DNA from 2 places in the Metabacillus schmidteae genome. Region 2 is predicted to be linked to the other one. Evidence: riboswitches for the same ligand, from Rfam matches in the RefSeq annotation. Region 2 holds a riboswitch; the other holds the start of a gene.
The links. Region 2 has a riboswitch for cyclic di-AMP ahead of HWV59_RS23920 (potassium channel family protein). Riboswitches for the same ligand answer to the same signal wherever they lie in the genome.
Positions count from the first base shown of each region.

Region 1: linked by a shared signal. The riboswitch ahead of HWV59_RS03940 (TrkH family potassium uptake protein) and the one ahead of HWV59_RS23920 (potassium channel family protein) in region 2 are both predicted to bind cyclic di-AMP.

Region 1 covers NZ_CAESCH010000001.1:815,388-821,714, forward strand. The annotation lists gene HWV59_RS03930 (GreA/GreB family elongation factor) at 1-457, shown strand, start outside; gene HWV59_RS03935 (hypothetical protein) at 683-1,000, shown strand; cyclic di-AMP (ydaO/yuaA leader) riboswitch at 1,252-1,402, shown strand; gene HWV59_RS03940 (TrkH family potassium uptake protein) at 1,572-2,933, shown strand; gene ant(6) (aminoglycoside 6-adenylyltransferase) at 3,094-3,969, shown strand; gene HWV59_RS26960 (DUF3231 family protein) at 4,031-4,462, opposite strand; gene HWV59_RS26965 (DUF3231 family protein) at 4,517-4,921, opposite strand; gene HWV59_RS26970 (DUF3231 family protein) at 4,842-5,042, opposite strand; gene HWV59_RS03955 (DUF2642 domain-containing protein) at 5,205-5,510, opposite strand; gene HWV59_RS03960 (hypothetical protein) at 5,656-6,138, opposite strand; gene HWV59_RS03965 (hypothetical protein) at 6,135-6,327, opposite strand, start outside.
Region 2 covers NZ_CAESCH010000002.1:645,554-651,880, forward strand. The annotation lists gene HWV59_RS23890 (DUF2935 domain-containing protein) at 1-785, shown strand, start outside; gene HWV59_RS23895 (DMT family transporter) at 840-1,157, opposite strand; gene HWV59_RS23900 (DMT family transporter) at 1,159-1,503, opposite strand; gene HWV59_RS23905 (TetR/AcrR family transcriptional regulator) at 1,509-2,087, opposite strand; gene HWV59_RS23910 (D-alanyl-D-alanine carboxypeptidase family protein) at 2,272-3,474, shown strand; gene tatA (twin-arginine translocase TatA/TatE family subunit) at 3,554-3,730, shown strand; cyclic di-AMP (ydaO/yuaA leader) riboswitch at 4,013-4,169, shown strand; gene HWV59_RS23920 (potassium channel family protein) at 4,305-4,961, shown strand; gene HWV59_RS23925 (TrkH family potassium uptake protein) at 4,963-6,282, shown strand.

The DNA.
Region 1 (6,327 bases), on a different contig from region 2:
CAATCCTCAACACAAAGAGAACTTAGTAAAGCAGATGGTTTATATTGATGAAAACATAAAGAAGCTTACAAGACTTTACATCGCTCACACTCCTGTTCAGGAGCAATTAAAAGACTTTTTTAATCTATATCTGCTGGAATTGGAAGAGTTGCTAAATACTGATCCGAAAAACAGCGTAATACCCTTCCTGCCGAAGGTATATATCGGCACAAGGGTTACCGTATTGTTCGATGAGGAAAACGATACAGAGGATTTTGTGATCTGCTTCCCTGAGCAGTCAGATCCTGATTCTGGTTGTATTTCGTTTTTATCTCCGGTAGGGAGGCAGCTCTTACTCAAGGAAATTGGCGAAAAAATCATGCTCAAAGTACCAACAGGTGAACTTCCGGTAAGAATCAAAGAACTATCATATGTTGGACATCTTTTAAGTGGACAAAAAAATTCAAAAGAGGCCTGACTATAGTATGTAGTTATTAGTACTTTTAAAAAACAAAAGTGGTATATCATTAGTCCTGTTTTTCCCATTGTGTGTCCATAACTGGGTGACATTTATAGGAAAAGCGGGACTTTTTTAAACTACAGGAAAAGCTTGATATTATAAAAGCTCAAAATTATGTGGTAGCGTGTGTTACGTTAATACTACAGGGGAAATTTCCTACTAGGAATAAAGGAGAATTTTATGATGAACTTTATTCGAAAACCTTATAAAGTGGCATTGTTTTCTTTAATCGCAACGGTTGGTGTAACTGTTTTGCTTCTGTTTGTTTTAAGCTTATCCGGAGTAGATACTAAGATTATCCATATTATAGGAAAAGTAACGATTGCTATTTCTTTACCCTTTTTAATTTTAAATCCTTTACTAGGCTTTATTTATTCATTTTTCATCAAAGGAAAAATCAAAATTCTGTATATCCTTCTCCGTTTTGCTTGTGTATGTTCAATATCAGTTTTTGCGTTTATAACTTTTATGTTTCGGTATTTTGTTCCTTTTGCTCCTTAGAACTCGATGGATAATGAAGAGAGGAGGAGTTTTATGTGAATATCAATGCAGATTCTCTTTTACCTTTTATTTTGATGTGGGGAATACCAGCTTTTATGGTTGTTAGAGCATTTCAGAAGCTGAGTAAGGATGGGCGGAACAAGAAACCTTTTGCTACTAATGCTTGCTAGTTTGAATGTTAAGAGGGTTTAACTAACAAGAAGCATCTGATAAAATAAATAAACTACAATAATATATCAAGAAATTCACATACCTTTAATTCGCTGAATCTATTGTGAGCGGGGGAAACATATTTGATAGGTGGCAAATAGGCCTATCTTGGGGTGAGTCTTACATAGTAAGAAGGGATACTCTCAATTCCTAATCCGACAGCTAACCTCGTAAGCGTTATTTTATTTTTCGAGAGAAGGTCAAAGGTTTCGCCCAAAGACCATTCTGTTTGTTATGGTCTTTTTTTGTCTTTATGTAAATAAAGAGGCGATTTGACAAGGGAGTACAGATATAAGGTATGCAATGTTTTGAGGGAAAAGAATTGTAGGAATTTTAGGCATATAGAAGGGATAAGTTAGAAATGCTTAGTAAATCTAAGATAAAATTAAAAATTGAAAATTTGTCACCATCTCAATTGATCGTTTGCTTTTATTTGATTGCAGTGGTGATATCAGTAGCCTTACTGAGTTTACCAATCGCCTTAAAACCAGGAGTAGAATGGTCCTTTATTGATGTTGTTTTTACTGCAGTTAGTGCCATTAGTGTTACAGGCTTAGCGGTTGTATCAACGCCAGATACGTTCAGCATACCCGGCATTATTATTCTTATGTTTATCTTGCAATTTGGTGGAATTGGAATCATGACATTAGGTACCTTTTTTTGGTTACTGTTCGGGAAAAAAATTGGTTTAAAAGAGAGGCAGCTCATAAAAACTGATCAAAATCAATCAAATCTTGCAGGTTTAGTACTATTGATGAAAAATATATTAGTCATTATTATTGTCATCGAGATCATTGGAGGAGCAATATTAGGTACTTATTTTTTGAACTATTATTCTACATGGCAAGAGGCTTATTTACAGGGGTTTTTTGCGTCAGTTAGTGCAACTACTAATGCAGGATTTGATATTACAGGACAATCACTCATTCCCTATGCAAACGACTATTTCGTTCAAATGATAAATATTATTCTATTAACACTAGGGGCGATTGGTTTTCCGGTTCTTATTGAAGTGAAGGAGTTAATTAAAAAGAAAAAGCCTTACAGAACTTCCAATTTTTCATTATATACAAGATTAACAACGAGTACTTTTTTCTTATTAATGCTTTTTGGAACAATAGCTATTTTAGTATTTGATGCACATCACTTTTTCAAAGACAAAACCTGGCATGAATCATTCTTCTATGCTTTTTTTCAGTCTGCCACGACAAGAAATGGCGGCTTGGCTACAATGGATGTAAGTCAATTTTCTGAACCGACACTTCTGATCCTTTCTTTGTTAATGTTTGTTGGGGCTTCGCCTAGTTCAGTCGGTGGTGGAGTTCGAACCACTACTTTTGCAATCAATTTATTATATATTTTCAATTTAGCTAGGGGAAATAAAGCGGTAAAGGTATTTAAACGGGAGATCCATCAAGATGACATTCTTAAATCGATGGCCATAATGAATACAGCCATATCTATATGTTTTATTTCAGTCATCCTCTTGAAGGTTACTGAACCTTTTACAACGATGGAGCTTATATTTGAAGTAACTTCTGCGTTCGGAACTACAGGATTATCGATGGGGATAACACCTGAGTTAAGTGCAATTGGAAAAATTATCATAATTTTATTAATGTTTATAGGCCGTATTGGTATTCTATCTTTTATTTTCATCATTTCAAAAAATGGACATGAGCCAAATTATCACTATCCTAAAGAAAGAGTGATCATTGGATAATCTCTTTGGTAGACCGTTAAGCTTCGCTTGTAAAGAGTAATGAGTTGCCATATCTTAAGAGTCTTTTTCTAAAGTTGTTCTTTTTTACTAGATTGCTTGAATACTATGTAGAATAATAGGAGTGCTAATAGTACCTTGACGGACAAGTGGGGGATGAACAATGAGAAGTGAATCCGAAATGATGAAGATGTTAATTGAATTTGCAAGAAATGATGAGAGAATTCGATTGGTCACTCTAGAAGGGTCACGGACCAATAAAAACATTCCCCGTGATTCATTTCAGGATTATGATATATCCTATTTTGTAACAGATATGAACTCGTTTAAAAAAGATGATGGATGGCTTGATCTATTTGGAAAACAGATCATGATGCAAAAGCCGGAAGATATGGAGCTTTTTCCTCCAGAACTGGGGAATTGGTTTTCCTATCTAATCCTTTTTGAAGATGGGAATAAAGTGGACTTAACGCTTATTCCGTTAAAAGAAGTGGAAGATTATTTATCAGGTAGCGATGGTCTGGTAGAAGTTCTTCTTGATAAAGACTCCATGATTAAAAATGATGTGATTCCTAGTGACCGCAACTATTGGATAAAAGAGCCAACGGCTAGGGAATTTGATGATTGCTGTAATGAATTTTGGATGGTCTCAACATATGTTGTAAAAGGATTAGCCAGAGGAGAAATTCTATTTGCCATTGATCATTTACATGAAATTGCAAGACCAAATTTATTGAGGATGATGTCATGGAAAATCGGGATTGAACAAGGATTCAACTTTAGCTTGGGGAAAAACTATAAATTTATTGATCATTATCTTCCCCAAGATGATTGGAAAGCATTGCTTTCAACTTATCGTCAGGATAACATCGAAAACATGTGGAAGGCATTATTCACCAGCTATGATTTGTTTAGAAAATACTCCAAAGATGTTGCTGAAACTCTCAAGTTTACCTATCCGGATTATGACGACGCCATTACAAAATATACACTGGGACATAGGGACAGGAACCTTGGTCCAATAGATCTCGGGTCATGATGTTAAGGTAATGAGTTTTGGCTAGACAGTGTATATAAAGGGTGGGACAAGAAACCTGTCCCTACTTACTAGCTAATTTTTCCCGGTCTTCAGCTAATGGCGGCTCTTCCAGCCAACCGTGTTTTATTAGTAGTTCTGCTCCATCTTCTGCGTATAACCCTACTTCTGCCATAAGGCGTGCGTATTCCAAAGTTAAGTCTCTTCTTTGTGAGACAGATATAGCAGCTCCGTAATAACCGATTGCGGCTGATATTAGAATGACGATATGATTGAGCATTAATTTATCGGAGAAGGGGGAAACGGTTGATTTTGTTACTTCTGATACCCATGAAGCAGGTGAGGCCAAACCAGCATTCGTTAAAATTTGACTGAGAATATTAAATTGTTTTTCACAAAGTTTTTTTCCTCTTTTAAAATATTTCTTTACATCTTCATTTTGACAAACTTGTCCAAATCCAACCTCTAACACGACCTTCACGATAATCTTCACCATATTGAAACTAATTCCACTAATTTCAACTGTGCTTAAAGGTCTTTTTTTCCCAAATCATCCTGTTAAATAGCTTTGGTTATTAACAACATCTACTTCAGTAGGAGTATTGATTCTCGGCGGTTTACTGTATAGCCCTTTATTCAACATCACATTTGCAGTTCGTTCATATAATTCCATTGCTTCCTTATTACATTGAATAAAGTATTTGATTTGGTCTGTACGGGAAGAAGTGGACACTGCCCCAGCGTACCCTGTTAAACCAAGTAATGTCATAACATGCAAATAACTCAACATAAATGTATCTGTAAATAAGGAAGGGGCGTTCATATTTACATCTTCTTGTACTGAATATCCTTTTGGAATAGGGGGATTTTCTTTCTTAAACGTTTCTGTAAGTGTGATTATATGCGATTCGGCAAGGGCTGAGGGCAAATTCAAAAACTCCTTTGACATCTTCATCTTTTGCTTTTTCAATTGAATGAGTAAGAGAACATATTGATAAAGAATCATTTATATATTGAGTCCATAGATTTGCAATTTCTGATGAAGTCATTTCAACATTATGGTTAAAAGTGTCCATAAAAATAACCTCCATTGATCATCTAATCTTATGTATACGTTCTAATTATTTCTATAGTATTGTTCAATGTCGCATTTTTATTATAAAGAATGCCCTTCATTTTTATTGAAAATATTTAAATATGATAAAAAGACGCCATTAAGACGTCTTAACCTTTGAATTTTATGTTCTTGGTGTAATGAAATAAATAATATTCGGAAATCTAATATGATAATTTGAATCACCGATTGTTAATTGCAGGTGGTCGAGGGCTACTCCTGTAACGACTCCCTCTAATTGTTGGCCATGAATCGTTACAACCTTAATCTTCTTTCCCGCTTGCATCAGTAAATGCTCCATAAAAACTGGTTCAGTAGGAACATTATAAGTGGGGGATAGCTGTTTCATCATCACTGGAAAATTACTCGAATAGACATATTTACCAGGCGGTAAGATTGAATTCTGGTTTCTATACGGATAACTTAGCATCACATGTTCACTCCTTTATTTAGTGTAACTTATGAACAAAATGACCTAAGTGTCACTAGGGACAGGAACCTTGTCCCAAGGGGACCTCTTGATATGAGATAAGGTTAGTAAATTTAATTTAAATGATGGGACAAGGAACTGTCCCTCATTCCCTAGTAGAAACATAATGATAAAAAAGCCCAGTAACTGTCTGAATTAGTAAAAAAATGGGGAAGGAGTAGGCTAGCTGATAATGATTTTGGAATTTAACGATATTTAAGATGGTAAACAGCCATTGTGCAAAAAGGCCCAGCCCAGCCCAAGCTATGACATAAAAAGCGAAGCTATATTTATTTATTTTCAGTACTTTATAGAAATACATAAAAGCATATCCAAATGGAGCATAAAGAGTATAATAAACAACATCAAAAACTTCATAAACGTTGACATCATTTAATTTATAAAAGTCCGATAAACCGCCACCAATTGTAAAGTCAAAAGTCATACCTATTGTCATTCCCCAAAACAGACTCATGACTGTCAATTCCCGGCTAAGTTTTTTGGGTGTTAGGAAGACAAATAAATAGGCAGCAACGATAAAAATAATAAGAGAGATTTCATTCAAATCAAAATTGGTGACCCCCTTCATTTTGTTTGCACCTCCGTCTTAATTACAAAGGAATGATACCATTTATGTATCAAATAACAGGCTATATGTAGTAAAACAAAAAATAGATAATCATACATAACATTCCAATTTTCACTCGTAATGATATTCAGTGTAAGTGAAAGGAAGGTAAGGAGCAGTAATAGTAAAGATGAAACAAGTATATGTATG
Region 2 (6,327 bases):
CATTTGAACAAGCTGCAGCATTTGAACATCAATTTTGGTTACAGGTGCTCGGTGACCATGCAAGATTTATTCTGGAATCACTGGCAGTAATGGAATCGAAGGATATTGAAAAAGCAAAGCGATATAGAGATGTTTTTGATACCTTACTAAAAAAATCTAGAGAACAATCTAACCTGACAACTTTAACCTTAGAAGCAGAAGAATATGTGAAGGAGTTTCGTGAGTTTAAGCTATCTATTATTAGAAGACATGTTTCAGGGGAAATAAAGATTCATCTTACTCCTACTTTCATCAATCATATGGTAAATGAGCTTGAAGAGTATTTACTCGTTCTTTCATATTTAAAAAGAAAGGAGGCGCCACCGATCTTTCATGAGTTGCACCATCACTTATTATGGCTATTAGATGCGGCAGGTCATGCAGGAGCTATTTCTGATGAATTAGATGCAACAGAAAAAAAGCTTAAACGTAAAAGCGATGAATATGTAAAGGAATTTGAAGAGTTTTATTTAAAAGCAGTTGAATTATCAGGATATTTACGAGCTAATATCGATTCTTTTCCAGCGTTAACAAGAATGAATAAGGAGGTACAACTTGAAATTGAGTTATTTCGAGGGTTTTTAGCTGAAGTGGAAGAAATGGAGCTAAACAAGGAGATGCTTAGTACGTTTTCACCTCTAATGGCAGATCATATGATGAGAGAAGAATGTTATTACTTAATGAAGTTAGCAGAGTCAGCTCAGACTAAAATGCCATCTTGTAATCCGACAAAGCCAAGAATATAAAAAGAGTAGGAAGACAGTTGTAAGCTGTCTTCCTACTAATACTATTAATGAAATTTAAGACGGTAAAAACTTTAACCCAACCGTCGCGGATATGATCATAGCAATAAACAAGACACGTTTCCAATCTGCAGGTTCTTTTAAAAACAGGATACCAAACAGTGCACTGCCAGCTGTTCCAATCCCCGTCCAAACCGCATATGCTGTTCCCATTGAAATGGTTTCTAACGCTAAAGTTAACAACAAAAAACTCGTTCCAAATCCTAAGGCAAGGAATAATCCGTTTAAAAGATTCTTTTTCTCATTAAAACGGGCAATTGCAGCAACACCTGCTACTTCACAGAGTCCTGCTAAAATCAGCATAAACCAATCCATCTTAATTCTCTCCTTTCACAGGCTGGCCATTTTCAGTCGTGACCATTTTTAGACCAACAACACCTGCAATAAGAATCGCACACAATAAAAGTTTCAACCAGTTTACCTCATTCGAAAAAAGGACGAGTTCAACAATGACCGTGCCTGCAGCTCCCAAACCAGTAAATACTGCATATACAGTACTGATTGGAAGTTTCTTTGTTGCAGTAATTAATAAATAAAAACTCACAATAATACATATCACCGTACCAGCCCATTCCAATCCAGTTGATGCATGCTTCAACCCTGTTACCCAACTAACCTCGAAAAATGTCGATATATAAACAAGAAACCAATACTTATTCATTTCGTTTATTCCTCCTTAAAAGCTGAAATGCCTCTCCAAAAAATGTTCCATGAGGCATGAAGTCTCCGTTGAAATCGATCTGTTCCACTATAAAGAAGTTCAATCTGCAATGAATCAATAAGACCAATAAAGGAAATCACTACCTCTTCGAGCGGTACAGTAAAAAATGTTTGTTGCTTCTCTAAATACTGTAGAAAGAGTTGTTCGATATCATCTAAATAGTTGTATACCTTCTGCATCATCAGCTCATGCAAGTGCGAAGGAGGAAGAAACCCATTACGCAATAAAAACTTTGAGGAAGCATGTGTTTCACATCGCTCACTATATTCCGCTAAAAACTGATAGAGCCTATCGTGTATAGGTAATGTGGTTTGAGAGGAAACATAATCTTGTATATAGCGCCTTTCATCCATGATTACATCTTCTAATATACTTAAATACAGTTCATCTTTACCTTTAAAATGGGCATAGATGGATTGCTTTTTTATCCCCACATCATTGGCAATTGTAGCAAGAGATGTGCCATCATAACCATTTTGTGCAAATTGAATCAATGCAGCATGTTTAATGTTTGAAGCAGACATATTATCAACCTTCCTTACGTTCGTCAGTTTATAGTATAATTGCCTTCATTTATAGTGTCAATCCAGAGTTTTCTTGTAGTAAAAAAGTAGGGATAGTTTCAAAATACTGACATTGCTTTTTTCAGTAACCGCTTGTTATCCTATTCAAGAAAGAATAAGAACTATAAAGTATAGGAGCAGCATCATGAAAAAATTCTACCTTAAGTATGTTCTGATAGCTTTCGTCATATGCTCATTTATATTGCCGAAAACCATTAAAGCTGAGACAGAGACAACTGCTAACCTCGAGAAAGAACATCTACACCTTTATAGTGAGGCAGTTATATTGGTTGATGCAGAGTCAGGTCAAATACTATATGAAAAAAATAGTAAAGAAAAACTCCCGCCTGCAAGCATAACGAAAATTGCAACAGCTATTTATGCGATAGAAAAAGGGAATATAAATGATCTTGTGACTGTTAGTGAGAATGCAAGAAATGTGGATGGAACTCGAGTTTACTTAGAAGCAGGTGAAAAGGTTCCATTAAAAAAGTTAATTCAAGGCTTGATCATTAATTCCGGAAATGATGCAGGAGTTGCGATTGCTGAACACCTTAGTGGTTCTGTTGAACAATTTGCGGAAGATTTTAATGAATTTTTACAACAAGAAGTGGGGGTGCAAAATACTCATTTCTCAAATCCGCATGGGCTCTATGAAACAGAGCATTTGACTACAGCAGAGGACATGGCCAAAATCACGCAATATGCGATACAAAATCAAACGTTTAGAGACATTTTTCAAACGAGTGAATTAAAATGGGACGGTGAGACCTGGGATACAACTCTTATCAATCATCATGAAATGGTACGCGACAAGGAGTATGAAGGTATCACAGGTGGAAAAAACGGGTTTGTCCAGGAAGCGGGATTTACACTTGTCACAACGGCTGAACGAGAGAATATAAGTTTGATTGCTGTTACGTTAAACTCGATGTACAGTGAACAGTCCTATGAAGACACCACAGCCTTATTCAATTACGGCTTCGAACACTTTGAAACAGATCAGGTCCTAAGAAATGAAAAATATACTGATGGATTCGAACATTCGTACTTAGTAACAGAAGATACCTCATTTACGAAACGACAAGGAGAAACGATTGAAAAAGATGTAAGTCCATCAGGTGATCTTATTGTTAAGGGTGAGGATCAAAGGATTATAACGGAAGTAGAGCTTGATCAAGTTGAGAATAAAGAGAAAAATGAACAGATGAAAAGTGAGATTGTTACAAATGAAGATGTGGTGAACCAAAAGAGAGAGGAATATCATTTGTCTATCATCGTTCCAATAGCCGTGGTCACCGGACTTTTTGTTTCACTTTTATTTTATTTTCAAATTAGAAAAGTCTAATAACTAACTTTGATTCTTATCTAGATTGATTTATAATGGTAGTTAAAGTCTATCATTCTTATGAAAGAAGTGTGAACACATGAATTTGGGATTCGGAGAAATCTTACTTATTTTGTTTGTTGCGCTGTTATTATTTGGACCAAAAAAATTACCGGAACTGGGAAAAGCAGCAGGTAAAACGCTTAGAGAATTTAAAAATGCTACAAAGGGTCTTATGGATGATGAAGAGCCTGTGAATAAAAAAAATAATCCATAAACGATATATATAAGACACAGCGATATTGCTTGTGTCTTTTTTTATGGAGATAGGATAACAAGGAACCTAGAAAAAGTTCAAAATAAAAAGATTAACTAAGGAAATGATAGTTGAGAGCGATTAAATTAACGAATTTGACCATATATTATCAAAAAATGAATTTTTTCATCCTTTACGATTGAGTGTTGGGGGGAGTAAGATTACATTCGTAAATAATATGAATTAATTAGTTAGTTGACTATTTATTATGATTAATTTGTTTTTAAATAAAAAAGAATAGATGATCAAAGATCGCTTAATCCTATTATTAGGAGCGGGGGACCCATGAAAGTGTCTTAACAGACTTGGGGTGAATCAAACGTCTTTAAAGGTGTTTGTAGGGCTATTCTCTTTTGCCCGAATCCGACAGCTAACTCCGCAAGCGTTAAAGGGATGACCATGTGCTTCTTTTTAAAAGACACAGGGACTCACTACCCTTGTGTCTTTTTTTGTTGTTCAAAAAATGTATGAATGTGTACCTATAAAAGGAAATAAAAGTAACTAACAACATTAAGTATTGAAAGAAGGAATTTTTGTGAAGAAGCAATTTGCTGTATTTGGCTTAGGTCGTTTTGGCGGGAGTCTTGTTAAGGAATTCCATGAGCTTGGAATTGAAGTTCTGGCGATCGATAAAAGTGAGGAAAAAATCCAGCAATATGCTGCATATGCTACACATGCAGTAAGGGCAAATGCAATAGATGAAACAATCTTAAAGCAGCTGGGGGTTCGAAATGTCGATCATGCATTCGTTTCGTTTGGTGACGATATTGAAGCGAGCATCTTAACATCTCTCATTCTAAAAGAATTAGGCATTCCACAAGTATGGGCGAAAGCACAAAATGACTACCATCAAAAAGTGTTAGATAAAATTGGTGTGAACCGTGTTATTCACCCTGAGCGAGATATGGCAAAGCGCATCGCCCATCATATAATATCCGAAAAAATGATTGATTATATTGAGCTATCCAGAGAGTACAGTCTTGTGGAAGTTGTTGCAACAAAGAAGCTATGTAACAAGACAATTTGTGATTTAGATATACCTTCTAAATACGGCTGCAATATTGTCGGCATTCAAAGAGGTGAAGAGATTTGTGTATCACCATCGGAAAATGAACGAATTTCTATTGGAGATGTATTACTAATTATTGGTAAAAATAAAGATATTATAGATTTTGAAGAATTCGGTATGTAAAATGAAAAAATTCATTAAGTTGAATCCGTCGCAATTATTGGTTATTGTGTTCGTTGTGTCGATAACAGTTGGAACATGTATTTTAAAGCTACCTTTTTCTACTTATGAAGGAATTAAATGGATAGATGCTATCTTTATTAGCACCTCAGCGATGACGGTAACAGGACTTGCCACAGTTGATCCTGCTACTACCTTTACAACCTTTGGACAATTTATTATTGCAGTACTTATTCAAATTGGCGGTCTTGGGATCATGTCATTTGCGGTTTTAATTTATATTATGATAGGCAAGAAGATTGGACTTAAAGAAAGATTGCTTATGCAACATGCTTTAAATCAAACATCGGTTGGTGGAATTATTAAGCTTGTGAAATACCTATTTGTTTTTTCCATTACGATCGAGCTGATTGCGATGATTTTCCTTGCAATTCGATGGATACCACAATTCGGATGGGCTCAAGGATTGTTTTTTAGCTTTTTTCATTCGATCTCCGCATTTAATAATGCAGGGTTTGCACTTTGGTCAGATAATCTTATCCAATATGTAGGCGATCCTCTGGTGAATATTGTGATTTCTATTTTGTTTATCATTGGTGGAATTGGATTTACCGTTTTAGTTGATGTGTGGAAAAAGAGAAAGTTTAAAAAACTATCTCTTCATACAAAGTTAATGATTATTGGTACTTTTATTATAAATACTGTGGCTATGCTATTTATCTTTTGTTTGGAATATAGTAACCCAAATACAATTGGTGATCTTACATTAGGGGATAAGCTCTGGGCCTCTTATTTCCAAGCTGTTTCACCAAGAACAGCCGGATTTAATACGATTGATATTGGAAGTATGGATGAAACTACATTGTTTTTTATGATTATCCTTATGTTTATCGGAGCAGGAAGTGGATCTACCGGCGGGGGGATTAAATTAACAACTGCCTTAATTATTGGACTCGCAACAATCAGCTTTTTAAGAGGGAAAACTAATATTGTTATATTAAGAAGAACAATTAACTCAGTTTTTCTTCTTAAAGCACTCGCGATCTCAATGATCAGTATTGTATTTGTCATTATTGGTATCTTTCTTTTAAATATAACAGAAAAAGATGCTTCATTTATTGATATTATGTTTGAAGTGGTATCTGCTTTTGGTACTGTTGGTCTGTCTGCAGGACTAACTGGAACACTAACATCTGTTGGAAAACAGCTTATTATTTTTATTATGATCTTAGGAAAACTTGGTCCATTGACCTTGATGTTTTCTTTAGCAACACCTTCAAAAGAGAAAATTCGCTATCCGGAAGAAGATATTTTAACTGGATAAATCTAATAGGGCTTCCTTCAAATAGGGAGCCCTTTTTTATAGGAT